Regions from separate parts of the Kitasatospora sp. P5_F3 genome, predicted to be linked through region 2. Evidence: predicted binding sites of a transcription regulator. Region 2 holds the regulator's gene; the other holds the start of a gene.

What was found. Region 2 encodes HrcA, which represses chaperone genes, less so after heat shock. Its sites were predicted from a motif close to TTNGCACTCNGNNNNNCNGAGTGCNAA; they were not measured.
Region 1: a site for HrcA is predicted at 3,053-3,079, ahead of groES (co-chaperone GroES). Genes of this name have one in related genera too.

Annotation. Positions count from the first base shown of each region.
Region 1 covers NZ_JBFUMY010000007.1:158,024-163,091, forward strand. Annotated here, with positions in the region: gene ACXJMZ_RS05625 (LysR substrate-binding domain-containing protein) at 1-621, opposite strand, end outside; gene groL (chaperonin GroEL) at 882-2,504, opposite strand; gene groES (co-chaperone GroES) at 2,604-2,909, opposite strand; gene ACXJMZ_RS05640 (DUF6234 family protein) at 3,159-3,575, shown strand; gene ACXJMZ_RS05645 (THUMP-like domain-containing protein) at 3,595-4,767, shown strand; gene ACXJMZ_RS05650 (polysaccharide deacetylase family protein) at 4,771-5,068, opposite strand, start outside.
Region 2 covers NZ_JBFUMY010000012.1:184,195-189,262, forward strand. Annotated here, with positions in the region: gene ACXJMZ_RS11220 (16S rRNA (uracil(1498)-N(3))-methyltransferase) at 1-21, opposite strand, end outside; gene dnaJ (molecular chaperone DnaJ) at 62-1,201, opposite strand; gene hrcA (heat-inducible transcriptional repressor HrcA) at 1,271-2,302, opposite strand; gene htpX (zinc metalloprotease HtpX) at 2,523-3,446, shown strand; gene pspAB (PspA-associated protein PspAB) at 3,462-4,040, shown strand; gene ACXJMZ_RS11245 (hypothetical protein) at 4,063-4,293, opposite strand; gene ACXJMZ_RS11250 (DUF3097 domain-containing protein) at 4,419-5,068, shown strand, end outside.

The DNA of each region.
Region 1 (5,068 bases), on a different contig from region 2:
GTGGCCGATCGGGAGCAGGCCGATCAGCGGGTCGTCCAGCAGCGGCCGGACCACCAGGTCCGACCAGTCGTTCGCGGCCTGGCTGGCGGCCGCCTCCAGGGTCGCCTCGGCCCTCGCCTCCCGGGCCGTGGTGTGCGGGGCGGGCAGCACGGCCCCACCGTGCGAGTCCGGGTACCGGAACGCCAGCGCCACCTCGCACTCGCCACCCCGCAGCATCGCCAGCGACTCCGGCGGCTCCGCCTCCACCAGCGACACGCGCACCCCCGGACGGGCGCCCCGCAGACGGGCTACCGCCGGCGGCACCAGAGTGGAACTCGCGGTCGGGAACGACACCAGCCGCACCCGCCCGGCCCGCAGCCCCGTGATCGCGGCCACCTCCTCCTCGGCCGCCGACAGGCCGGAGAGAATGCCGTTCGCGTGCTTCAACAGCACCTGACCCGCCTCGGTCAGCTGCATCCCCTTCCCCGACCTGGCCACCAACGGGGTCGCCACCGACTTCTCCAGCGCCTTCATCTGCTGGCTCACCGCAGGCTGCGTACAACCCAGCTCCCGGGCAGCGGCAGAGAACGAACCGCTACGGGCAACGGCGCGCAGGACACGGAGATGGCGGGCCTCGATCATGCCTCAGTTATAAGCGATCCTTTGGGCAAATGGCCAACCACATCAGGGGCTCGGGGAACTGCGACGCCGACCCTTGCAAGGTGATCCGTACCTAGGTGGTCAGGCACTTTCGTATGTGACCCCGGCGCCAGATCTCCTCGCAGTTCCCCGAGCCCCTGGGTAGTAGACGGCTGAGCCCCTGCCAAAAGCTGAGCCCCTGCGAAAACGCCGAAGGCCCGGCTCACCGAAGTGAACCGGGCCCGCGAGGTGGTGACGGAGCGTCAGTGCGAGTGGCCGTGGCCGCCGTGGCCGGCCGGCTCGTCGTCGGCCGGCTTCTCGACCACGAGCGTCTCGGTGGTGAGCAGCAGCGACGCGATCGAGGCCGCGTTCTCCAGGGCGGAGCGGGTGACCTTGACCGGGTCGATGACGCCGGCCTTCAGCAGGTCGCCGTACTCGCCGGTGGCGGCGTTGAAGCCGTGACCGGCCTCCAGCTCCGCGACCTTGTGGGTGATGACGTAGCCCTCGAGGCCGGCGTTCTGGGCGATCCAGCGCAGCGGCTCGGCGAGCGCCTTGCGGACGACCGCGACACCGGTCGCCTCGTCGCCGGTCAGGCCGAGGCCGCCGTCGAGCACCTTCTGGGCGTGCACGAGAGAGGCGCCACCACCGGCGACGATGCCCTCCTCGACCGCCGCGCGGGTCGCCGAGATGGCGTCCTCGAGACGGTGCTTGCGCTCCTTGAGCTCGACCTCGGTGGCCGCGCCGACCTTGATCACGCAGACGCCGCCGGCCAGCTTGGCCAGGCGCTCCTGCAGCTTCTCGCGGTCCCAGTCCGAGTCGGTGTTGGCGATCTCGGCCTTGATCTGGTTCACGCGACCGGCGACGGCGTCCGACTCACCGGCACCGTCGACGACCGTGGTGTCGTCCTTGGTGATGGTGATGCGGCGGGCGGAGCCGAGCACGTCCAGACCGGCCTGGTCGAGCTTGAGGCCGACCTCCTCGGAGATGACGGTGGCACCGGTGAGGGTGGCCAGGTCGCCGAGGATGGCCTTGCGGCGGTCGCCGAAGCCGGGGGCCTTCACCGCGACGGCGTTGAAGGTGCCACGGATCTTGTTGACCACGAGGGTGGAGAGCGCCTCGCCGTCCACGTCCTCGGCGATGATCAGCAGCGGCTTGGAGGTGCCGCCCTGCAGGATCTTCTCGAGCAGCGGGAGGAGCTCCTGGATCGAGGAGATCTTGCCCTGGTTGATCAGGATGTACGGGTCCTCGAGGACCGCTTCCTGACGCTCGGCGTCGGTGACGAAGTACGGCGACAGGTAGCCCTTGTCGAACTGCATGCCCTCGGTGAAGTCGAGCTCCACGCCGAAGGTGTTCGACTCCTCGACGGTGATGACACCGTCCTTGCCGACCTTGTCGATCGCCTCGGCGATCAGGTCGCCGACCTGCTGGTCCTGGGCGGACAGGGACGCGACGGCGGCCACGTCCTCCTTGCCCTCGATCTCGCGGGCGCTGGCGAGCAGGTGCGCGGAGACGGCGGCGACGGCCTTGTCGATGCCCTTCTTCAGGGCGGCCGGGCCGGCGCCCGCGGCGACGTTCCGGAGACCCTCGTTGACCAGGGCCTGGGCCAGCACCGTGGCGGTGGTGGTGCCGTCACCCGCAACGTCGTTGGTCTTGGTGGCGACCTCCTTGACGAGCTGCGCGCCAAGGTTCTCGTACGGGTCGTCCAGCTCGATCTCGCGAGCGATGGTGACACCGTCGTTGGTGATGGTCGGGGCGCCGAACTTCTTGTCGATGACGACGTTGCGGCCCTTGGGACCGATGGTCACCTTGACGGTGTCGGCCAGCTTGTTCACACCACGCTCGAGCGAGCGGCGGGCGTCCTCGTCGAACTGCAGGATCTTCGGCATGATTCCGTTTCCTAAAGGGGTCTACTGACGACGTGAGCCAACAACCGCGCCCCGGGCCCCTGTCACTGGTGACAAGAATCCGGGGCGGGCTGGTACGTCTTACTTCTCGATGATGGCGAGAACGTCGCGCGCCGAGAGAACCAGGTATTCCTCACCCTGGTACTTGACCTCGGTGCCGCCGTACTTCGAGTACAGGACGATGTCGCCGACGGCGACGTCCAGCGGGAGACGCTGGCCGTCCTCGAAGCGACCCGGACCGACGGCCAGGACGACGCCCTCCTGGGGCTTCTCCTTCGCCGTGTCCGGGATGACCAGGCCGGAGGCCGTGGTGGTCTCGGCGTCGAGCGGCTGGACCACAATGCGGTCCTCGAGCGGCTTGATGGCAACCTTGCTGCTGGCGGTCACGTCCGAGCTCCCCTTCGGAGATTACGGGGTTGTTCTTCAGGTAGGTGGCGATGAGTACGGGTCTGCCGTCGCGGGGGTCAGACTCGCTTCATCGCGTTAGCACTCACCCGGTGGGGAGTGCCAGGAACGACCATAGGCGGCCGTTAGCACTCAGTCAACCAGAGTGCCAACGGCGTGGCCCGGAGAACCGCCGGAACCGAGTGTCCGTACCCATGTACGAGGCGGCCCCGGCTCGGCAGAATTACCCCCATGCCAGCAGTCAACCGCCCCCTGCCGGACCGCCGCTCGGACCTCGTCTCGGCGTTCGCGCTCCTGCTGCTCTCGGTCGGCGGGTGGCTCTTCGTCCTCCTGTTGCTGGGCCTGCGGGCCTGGGCCTCCTCCTCCAACCAGGCCAGGCCCGCAGGGGCGCCTGCCCCCGCACCGCCGCCGTACGACTGGATGCCGATGTTGTCGATCGGGGGGCTGGTGCTCTGGATGCTGCTGGTCACCGGCTTCGCCTGGTACGGAGGGCGCCGGGTGACCGCCACCGTGCAGGGTCTGCTGCTGGCCGTGGTGCTGCTGTTCACCGGGGCGGGCTACGCCGCCGAGCACCGCACCGCCCCCGAGCCCGAGCCGCTCCCCTCGAACTACCAGCCCTGCTACAGCGGCAGCGGCCGGTGCAATTGAGGCCGGGCAGAATGGGCCCGTGGAGATCGAATCGTTCCGTGGCCTGTTGACCGACCAGGGCCAGTCCCTGCTGGCCGAGCTCCGGGAGTTCAAGCCCGGCGAGGAGCTGGCGCTGGCCACCCGGCTGCGCAAGGAGCACCCGGCCGGGCTGGTCAGTGCGGCGCTCGCGCAGGCGGGGCTGCGGCAGCGGGCCAGGGCGAAGTTCGGTGACGACGCCGACGCGATGTACTTCACCCCGAACGGGGTCGAGCAGGCCACCCGCCGCAGCGTCGCCGAGTGGCGGGCGCAGCGGTTCGCCGCGCTCGGCGTGCGGCGGCTGGCCGACCTGTGCTGCGGGATCGGCGGCGATGCGATCGCCCTGGCCAGGGCCGGGATCGCGGTCCTGGCGGTCGACCGGGACGAGCTGACCTGCGCCGTGGCCGAGGCCAACGCGGCCGCGCTGGGCCTGGGCGAGCTGATCGAGGTCCGGCAGGCGGACGTCACCGAGGTGGACGTCACCGGGTACGACGCGGTCTTCACCGACCCGGCGCGCCGGACGGCGCGCGGGCGGGTCTTCGATCCGGAGGCGTACTCCCCGCCGCTCTCCTGGGCGATCGAGGCGGCCCGCCGCACCCCGTACGGGGCGCTCAAGGTGGCGCCCGGCATCCCGCACGCGCTGGTGCCCGCGGGCGCCGAGGCCGAGTGGGTCTCGGACCACGGGGAGGTCAAGGAGGCGGTGCTCTGGTTCGGCACCGGGGCCACCGAGCCGCACCGGGCCACCCTGCTGCCGGGCCCGCACACCCTGACGGGCGGTCAACTCCCCGACCCGGCGCCCGGGCCGGTCGGCCGCTACCTGTACGAGCCGGACGGCGCGGTGATCCGGGCCCACCAGGTGGCCGAGGTGGCCGGGCAGGTGGACGGCCGGCTGATCGACCCGATGATTGCCTACCTGACCTCGGACCGACTGGTGGCGACCCCGTACGCGCACGCGTACGAGCTGACCGACGTACTGCCGTTCCACATCAAGAAGCTCAAGGCGCTGCTGCGCGAGCGCGGCGTCGGCACCGTGGTGATCAAGAAGCGCGGCATCGCGATCACCCCCGAGGACCTGCGCAAGCAGCTCAAGCCGAGCGGCCCGAACGAGGTCACCGTGATCCTCTGCCGGACCGACCGGGGCCCGCTGATGATGCTGGGTCAGCCGGCCAAGGCCTGAGGCCTACCGGTCGGCCTGGATGTAGTCCTCCAGCCGGGCCACCGCGAAGCCCTGCTCCTGGATCCGGCGCAGCAGCTCGGCGAACATCTCGGTCATCGTCTCGCCCTTGAGGTCCTTGGGCCCCCGGAAGTGCGCCAGCACGATGTCGCCCGGCTTGAGCTTCTTGTCGGCGGCCTGGTACTGCATGTCGTGGATCTGCATCGACTCGCGCCAGAGCACGATCGCGCGCGGGCCGCACTGCGCCACCGCGGTGTTCAGCTGCGGGGTGTGCGCGCCGTCGCCGTACGGAGGGCGGAACAGC
Region 2 (5,068 bases):
GACGAACACGGGGGCGGTCATGCGCTTGCCTTACCTTCGTACTTTCCTGAACCGGACCGGATCAGCGGCCGTTGAACGCGTCCTTCAGACGGGAGAACAGACCCTGCTGCCCCGGTGCGAAGGTCCCGGAGGGCCGCTCCTCACCGCGCAGCACCGCGAGGCGCCGGAGCAGGTCCTCCATCTCGGGGTCGAGCTTGGTGGGGGTCTGCACCTCGACATGCACTATCAGGTCGCCACGCCCGCCACCGCGCAGATGCGTGATGCCGCGCCCGTGCAGCGGGATCGACTGGCCTGACTGGGTGCCGGGCCGGATGTCGACCTCCTCCAGGCCGTCCAGGGTCTGCAGCGGCACCTGGGTGCCGAGCGAGGCCGCGGTCATCGGGATGGTGACCGTGCAGTGCAGGTCGTCCCCGCGCCGCTGGAAGGTCGGGTGGTTGGTCTCGGCGATCTCCACGTACAGGTCGCCGGCCGGGCCGCCGCCGGGGCCGACCTCGCCCTCGCCCGCGAGCTGGATCCGGGTGCCGTTGTCGACACCGGCCGGGATCTTCACCGTCAGGGTGCGACGGGCCCGGACCCGGCCGTCGCCCGCGCACTCGGGGCACGGGGTCGGGACCACGGTGCCGAAACCCTGGCACTGCGGGCAGGGCCGCGAGGTCATGACCTGGCCCAGGAAGGACCGGGTGACCTGGGAGACCTCGCCCTTGCCGCGGCACATGTCACAGGTCTGCGCCGAGGTGCCGGGGGCCGCGCCCTCGCCGGAGCAGGTGGTACAGGTGACGGCGGTGTCCACCTGGAGTTCCTTGGTGGTGCCGAACGCGGCCTCCTCCAGGGTGATCTCCAGCCGGATCATCGCGTCCTGGCCGCGCCTGGTGCGCGAGCGCGGGCCGCGCTGACCGGAGGCCGCGCCGAAGAACGCGTCCATGATGTCGGAGAAGCCGAACCCCGCCGCGCCCGCGCCGAAGCCGCCCGCGCCGCCGCCGTTGGGCGACAGGGGGTCGCCGCCGAGGTCGTAGACCTGGCGCTTGGCCGGGTCGGACAACACCTCGTAGGCGGCGTTGATCTCCTTGAACCGCTCCTGCGTCTTCGGGTCCGGGTTGACGTCCGGGTGCAGTTCGCGGGCAAGGCGTCGGAACGCCTTCTTGATCTCGTCCTGCCCCGCATCCCGTCGGACGCCGAGTACCGCGTAGTAGTCCGTGGCCACCAAATGCTCCGCTTGTTCCGCCTCTAGAAGTGCTGCGACTGGTCTGACAGTGCTCTGTATAGGACTCGGTTAAGACTCGGCCAGGATCTGACCCACGTACCGTGCCACCGCTCGCACCGCCCCCATTGTGCCCGGGTAGTCCATCCGGGTCGGTCCGATCACGCCCAGCTTCGCGACACTCTGATCGCCCGAACCGTAGCCGACCGAGACGACAGAGGTGGAATTGAGCCCCTCATAGGCGTTCTCGTGCCCGATCCGGACCGTCATCCCCGCGTCCGCCGTCTCACCCAGGAGACGGAGCAGGACGACCTGCTCCTCCAGGGCCTCCAGCACCGGCTGGATGGTGAGCGGGAAGTCGTGGCCGAAGCGGGTCAGGTTGGCCGTACCGGCCAGCATGATCCGCTCCTCGTTCTGCTCGGCCAGGGTCTCGAAGAGGGTGGCCAGCACGGTGCTGACGGTGGGCCGGTCGGCGGGCTCGAAAGCCGCCGGCAGGTCCTCCAGCAGACCGGGCACCTCGGGCAGCGGCCGACCGACCGCCTGGGTGTTGAGCTTGGCCCGCAGGTCGGCCAGCACCGTCTCGCCGACCGTCCCGGGGCAGTCGACCATCCGCTGCTCGACCCGGCCGGTGTTGGTGATCAGGACCAGCATCACCTTGGCCGGGGCCAGCGCCACCAGCTCGACGTGACGCACCGTCGAACGGGACAGCGAGGGGTACTGGACCACCGCGACCTGCCGGGTCAGCTGCGCGAGCAGCCGGACCGTACGGGCCACCGTGTCGTCCAGGTCCACCGCGCCGTCCAGGAAGTGCCGGATCGCCCGGCGCTCGGGGGCGGTCATCGGCTTGACCTCGGCCAGCCGGTCGACGAACAGCCGGTACCCCTTGTCGGTGGGGATCCGGCCCGCACTGGTGTGCGGCTGGTGGATGTAGCCGTCCTCCTCCAGAGCCGCCATGTCATTGCGCACGGTGGCCGGGGAGACGCCGAGGTTGTGCCGCTCGACCAGGGCCTTGGAGCCGACCGGCTCCTCGGTGCCGACGTAGTCCTGGACGATCGCGCGCAGCACCGCGAGCTTGCGGTCATCCAACGGCCGCTCGCTGTACATGGCCACGCACCTCCGTCTTCGCTTCGTCCTGACCTGATCCGTCCCCTGGCACTCAGCTGGGCAGAGTGCCAGGACAGTACCTGCCAGTGTAAGGCCCGACCCCGGCGGCAGGAACGGCGCCGCCTGGTGATCCTTGCCGCCTTCTCGCCTGTGCCGCCCGCCGAATGCTCCCGGCAAGTGGCAGCATCGAAAGCGACAGATCAGGACATAAGGAGCAGTCATGTCATCAGGTCAGCACACCCGCTTCGCACCCGACCGGGGGCTGACCGGTCGGATGGTCACCACGATGTTCGTCATCGGACTGCTCTACGTCGGCTTCACCGGCGTGCTGATAGTGCTGTTCCGCGGGGCCTGGCCGCTGGTCGTCCTGATCTCCGGCGGGCTGTTCGTGGTCCAGTTCTGGTTCAGCGACAAGATCACCCAGCGGGCGATGGGCGCCCACGAGGTCACCCCCGAGGAGTACCCGCAACTGCACGGCACAATCGACCGGTTGTGCGCACTGGCCGACATGCCCAAGCCCCGGGTGGCGGTCACCGATACCGACATGCCGAACGCCTTCGCCACCGGCCGCAACCCCCAACGCGCCGTGGTCTGCGTCACCACCGGACTGCTCCGGCGGCTGGAGCCGGAGGAGCTGGAGGGCGTGCTCGCGCACGAGCTCTCGCACGTCGCGCACCGGGACGTGGCGGTGATGACCATCGCCGGCTTCCTCGGCGTACTGGCCGGGGTGATCACCCGGATCGCGCTGTACAGCGGCATGATGAACGGGCGCGGCCGCAGCAGCAGCAACGACAGCAACGCGGCGCTCGCGATGATCCTGGTCCCGCTGATCAGCATGGTGGTCTACGCGGCCAGCTTCCTGCTCACCCGGCTGCTCTCCCGCTACCGCGAGCTGGCCGCCGACCGGGCCGCCGCCCAGCTCACCGGACGGCCCAGCGCACTGGCCTCCGCACTGACCAAGGTGACCGGCCAGATCGCCGCCATCCCGAGCGAGGACCTGCGCCGGGCGCAGCCGTACAACGCCTTCTACTTCGCCCCGGCGCTGAGCGCCAGGGAGGCAGCGAGCCAGCTGATGTCCACTCACCCGTCGCTGGAGCAGCGGCTGGAGCAGCTCGGCCGGATCTCCGCCGAGCTCGGCCGCTGAGGAGCCACCGACCCCATGGGATTCCTGAACGCCCTCTTCGGCCGCAGCAAGCCGGTCAGGCCCGACCTCGACCAGCTCTTCGGCGTGCCCTCCGCCGCCCTCACCCTGGAGGCCGCCGCCGGCTTCCGCCCGACCGGCTTCGGCTCGGTCTGCTTCGCCGCCGTCGAGGGCGCCGCCTTCACCGAGGTGGCCGGCCAGATCCGGGCCCTGCTGGACGCCGACACCGAGCGGGGCGGCATCCCGGTCGAGGTCTCGCAGGACTCGTACGGCTACTCCTGGCTGCTCGCCCGACACCCGCCCGACGAGCTCCCCGCCCTGGTCAACGACCTGCACGCGGTCAACAGCGAACTGGAGGCGAACGGCTTCGGCCCCCAGCTGCTCTGCTCCATCGTCGGCTTCCGCAACGCCGCCGACCGCCCACTCGGCCTGGTCTACCTCTACAAGCGCGGCACCTTCTACCCGTTCGCCCCGCTCCCCGGCGAGAAGCGCGACAACCCGCTGGAACTCCAGGTCAAGGCGATGCTCGGCAACGACCTACGGGTGGAGCAGGACCTCACCCGCTGGTTCCCGGTCTGGGGCGCGCCGGGGCTGTGACCCTCTCGGTGACCCTCGGAGATCAGCCCGCTGCGGCCGCGCGGTAGGCCGCCACGGCGGGTGCGAGGACCGTCTCCACGCCGGACGACAGCTTCTGGGCGACCACCTGCTGCACCGTCAGTATCACGTCACCCTCGCGCGCGAAGCCGGGCCGATCCTGCAGCGGTACCCGGGCGGACGTCGTCGCACCCGTCGGGCCAGCGGAGGAGTCGGCGGAGCAAGCCGACGTACCGAGGACCGCCAGAGCGGCCATGGCCACCACTGCATGACGTGTGCGCACCGTTCTCCCACCGGATTCGTAGTCACCCGGACTCTGTCACAGGGCAGTTGGTGGCTCGTGCCCAGGCGGGGAGCTGTCCGTCTCGTAGACTCGGTGGAATGCGCAGCAGGGAGTACGGCCCCGATCTGACCCCGCCGTGGAAGCGGCAGCAGCCCGCCCCCGAGGTGGCGGCCGAGCGGGATTTGGTGGTGGAGGAGGCGGCCACCGGCTTCTGCGGCGCGGTGGTGCGGTGCGAACGGACGGCGGAGGGGTTCACCGTCACGTTGGAGGACCGCTTCGGCAAGCACCGGGTGTTCCCGCTGGTGCCGCGCGGGTTCCTGCTGGAGGGTCAGGTCGTGACGCTGGTCCGGCCGACCGCCGCTGCCCCGGCCCGTACGAAGCTGACCGCCTCCGGCTCGGTCGCGGTGCCCGGCGCTCGGGCCCGGGTGGCCCGGGAGTCGCGGATCTACGTCGAGGGCCGGCACGACGCCGAACTGGTCGAGCGGGTCTGGGGCGACGACCTGCGGATCGAGGGCGTGGTGGTGGAGTACCTGGAGGGCATCGACGACCTCCCCGCCATCGTCGCCGAGTTCGGCCCCGGCCCGGGCCGCCGGCTGGGCGTCCTGGTCGACCACCTGCTGCCCGGCACCAAGGAACACCGGATCGCCCAGCAGGTGACCGGTTCCGAGGTCCTGATCGTCGGTCACCCCTACATCGACGTCTGGGCCGCCGTGAAGCCCACCAGCGTCGGCATCCCCGGCTGGCCCGA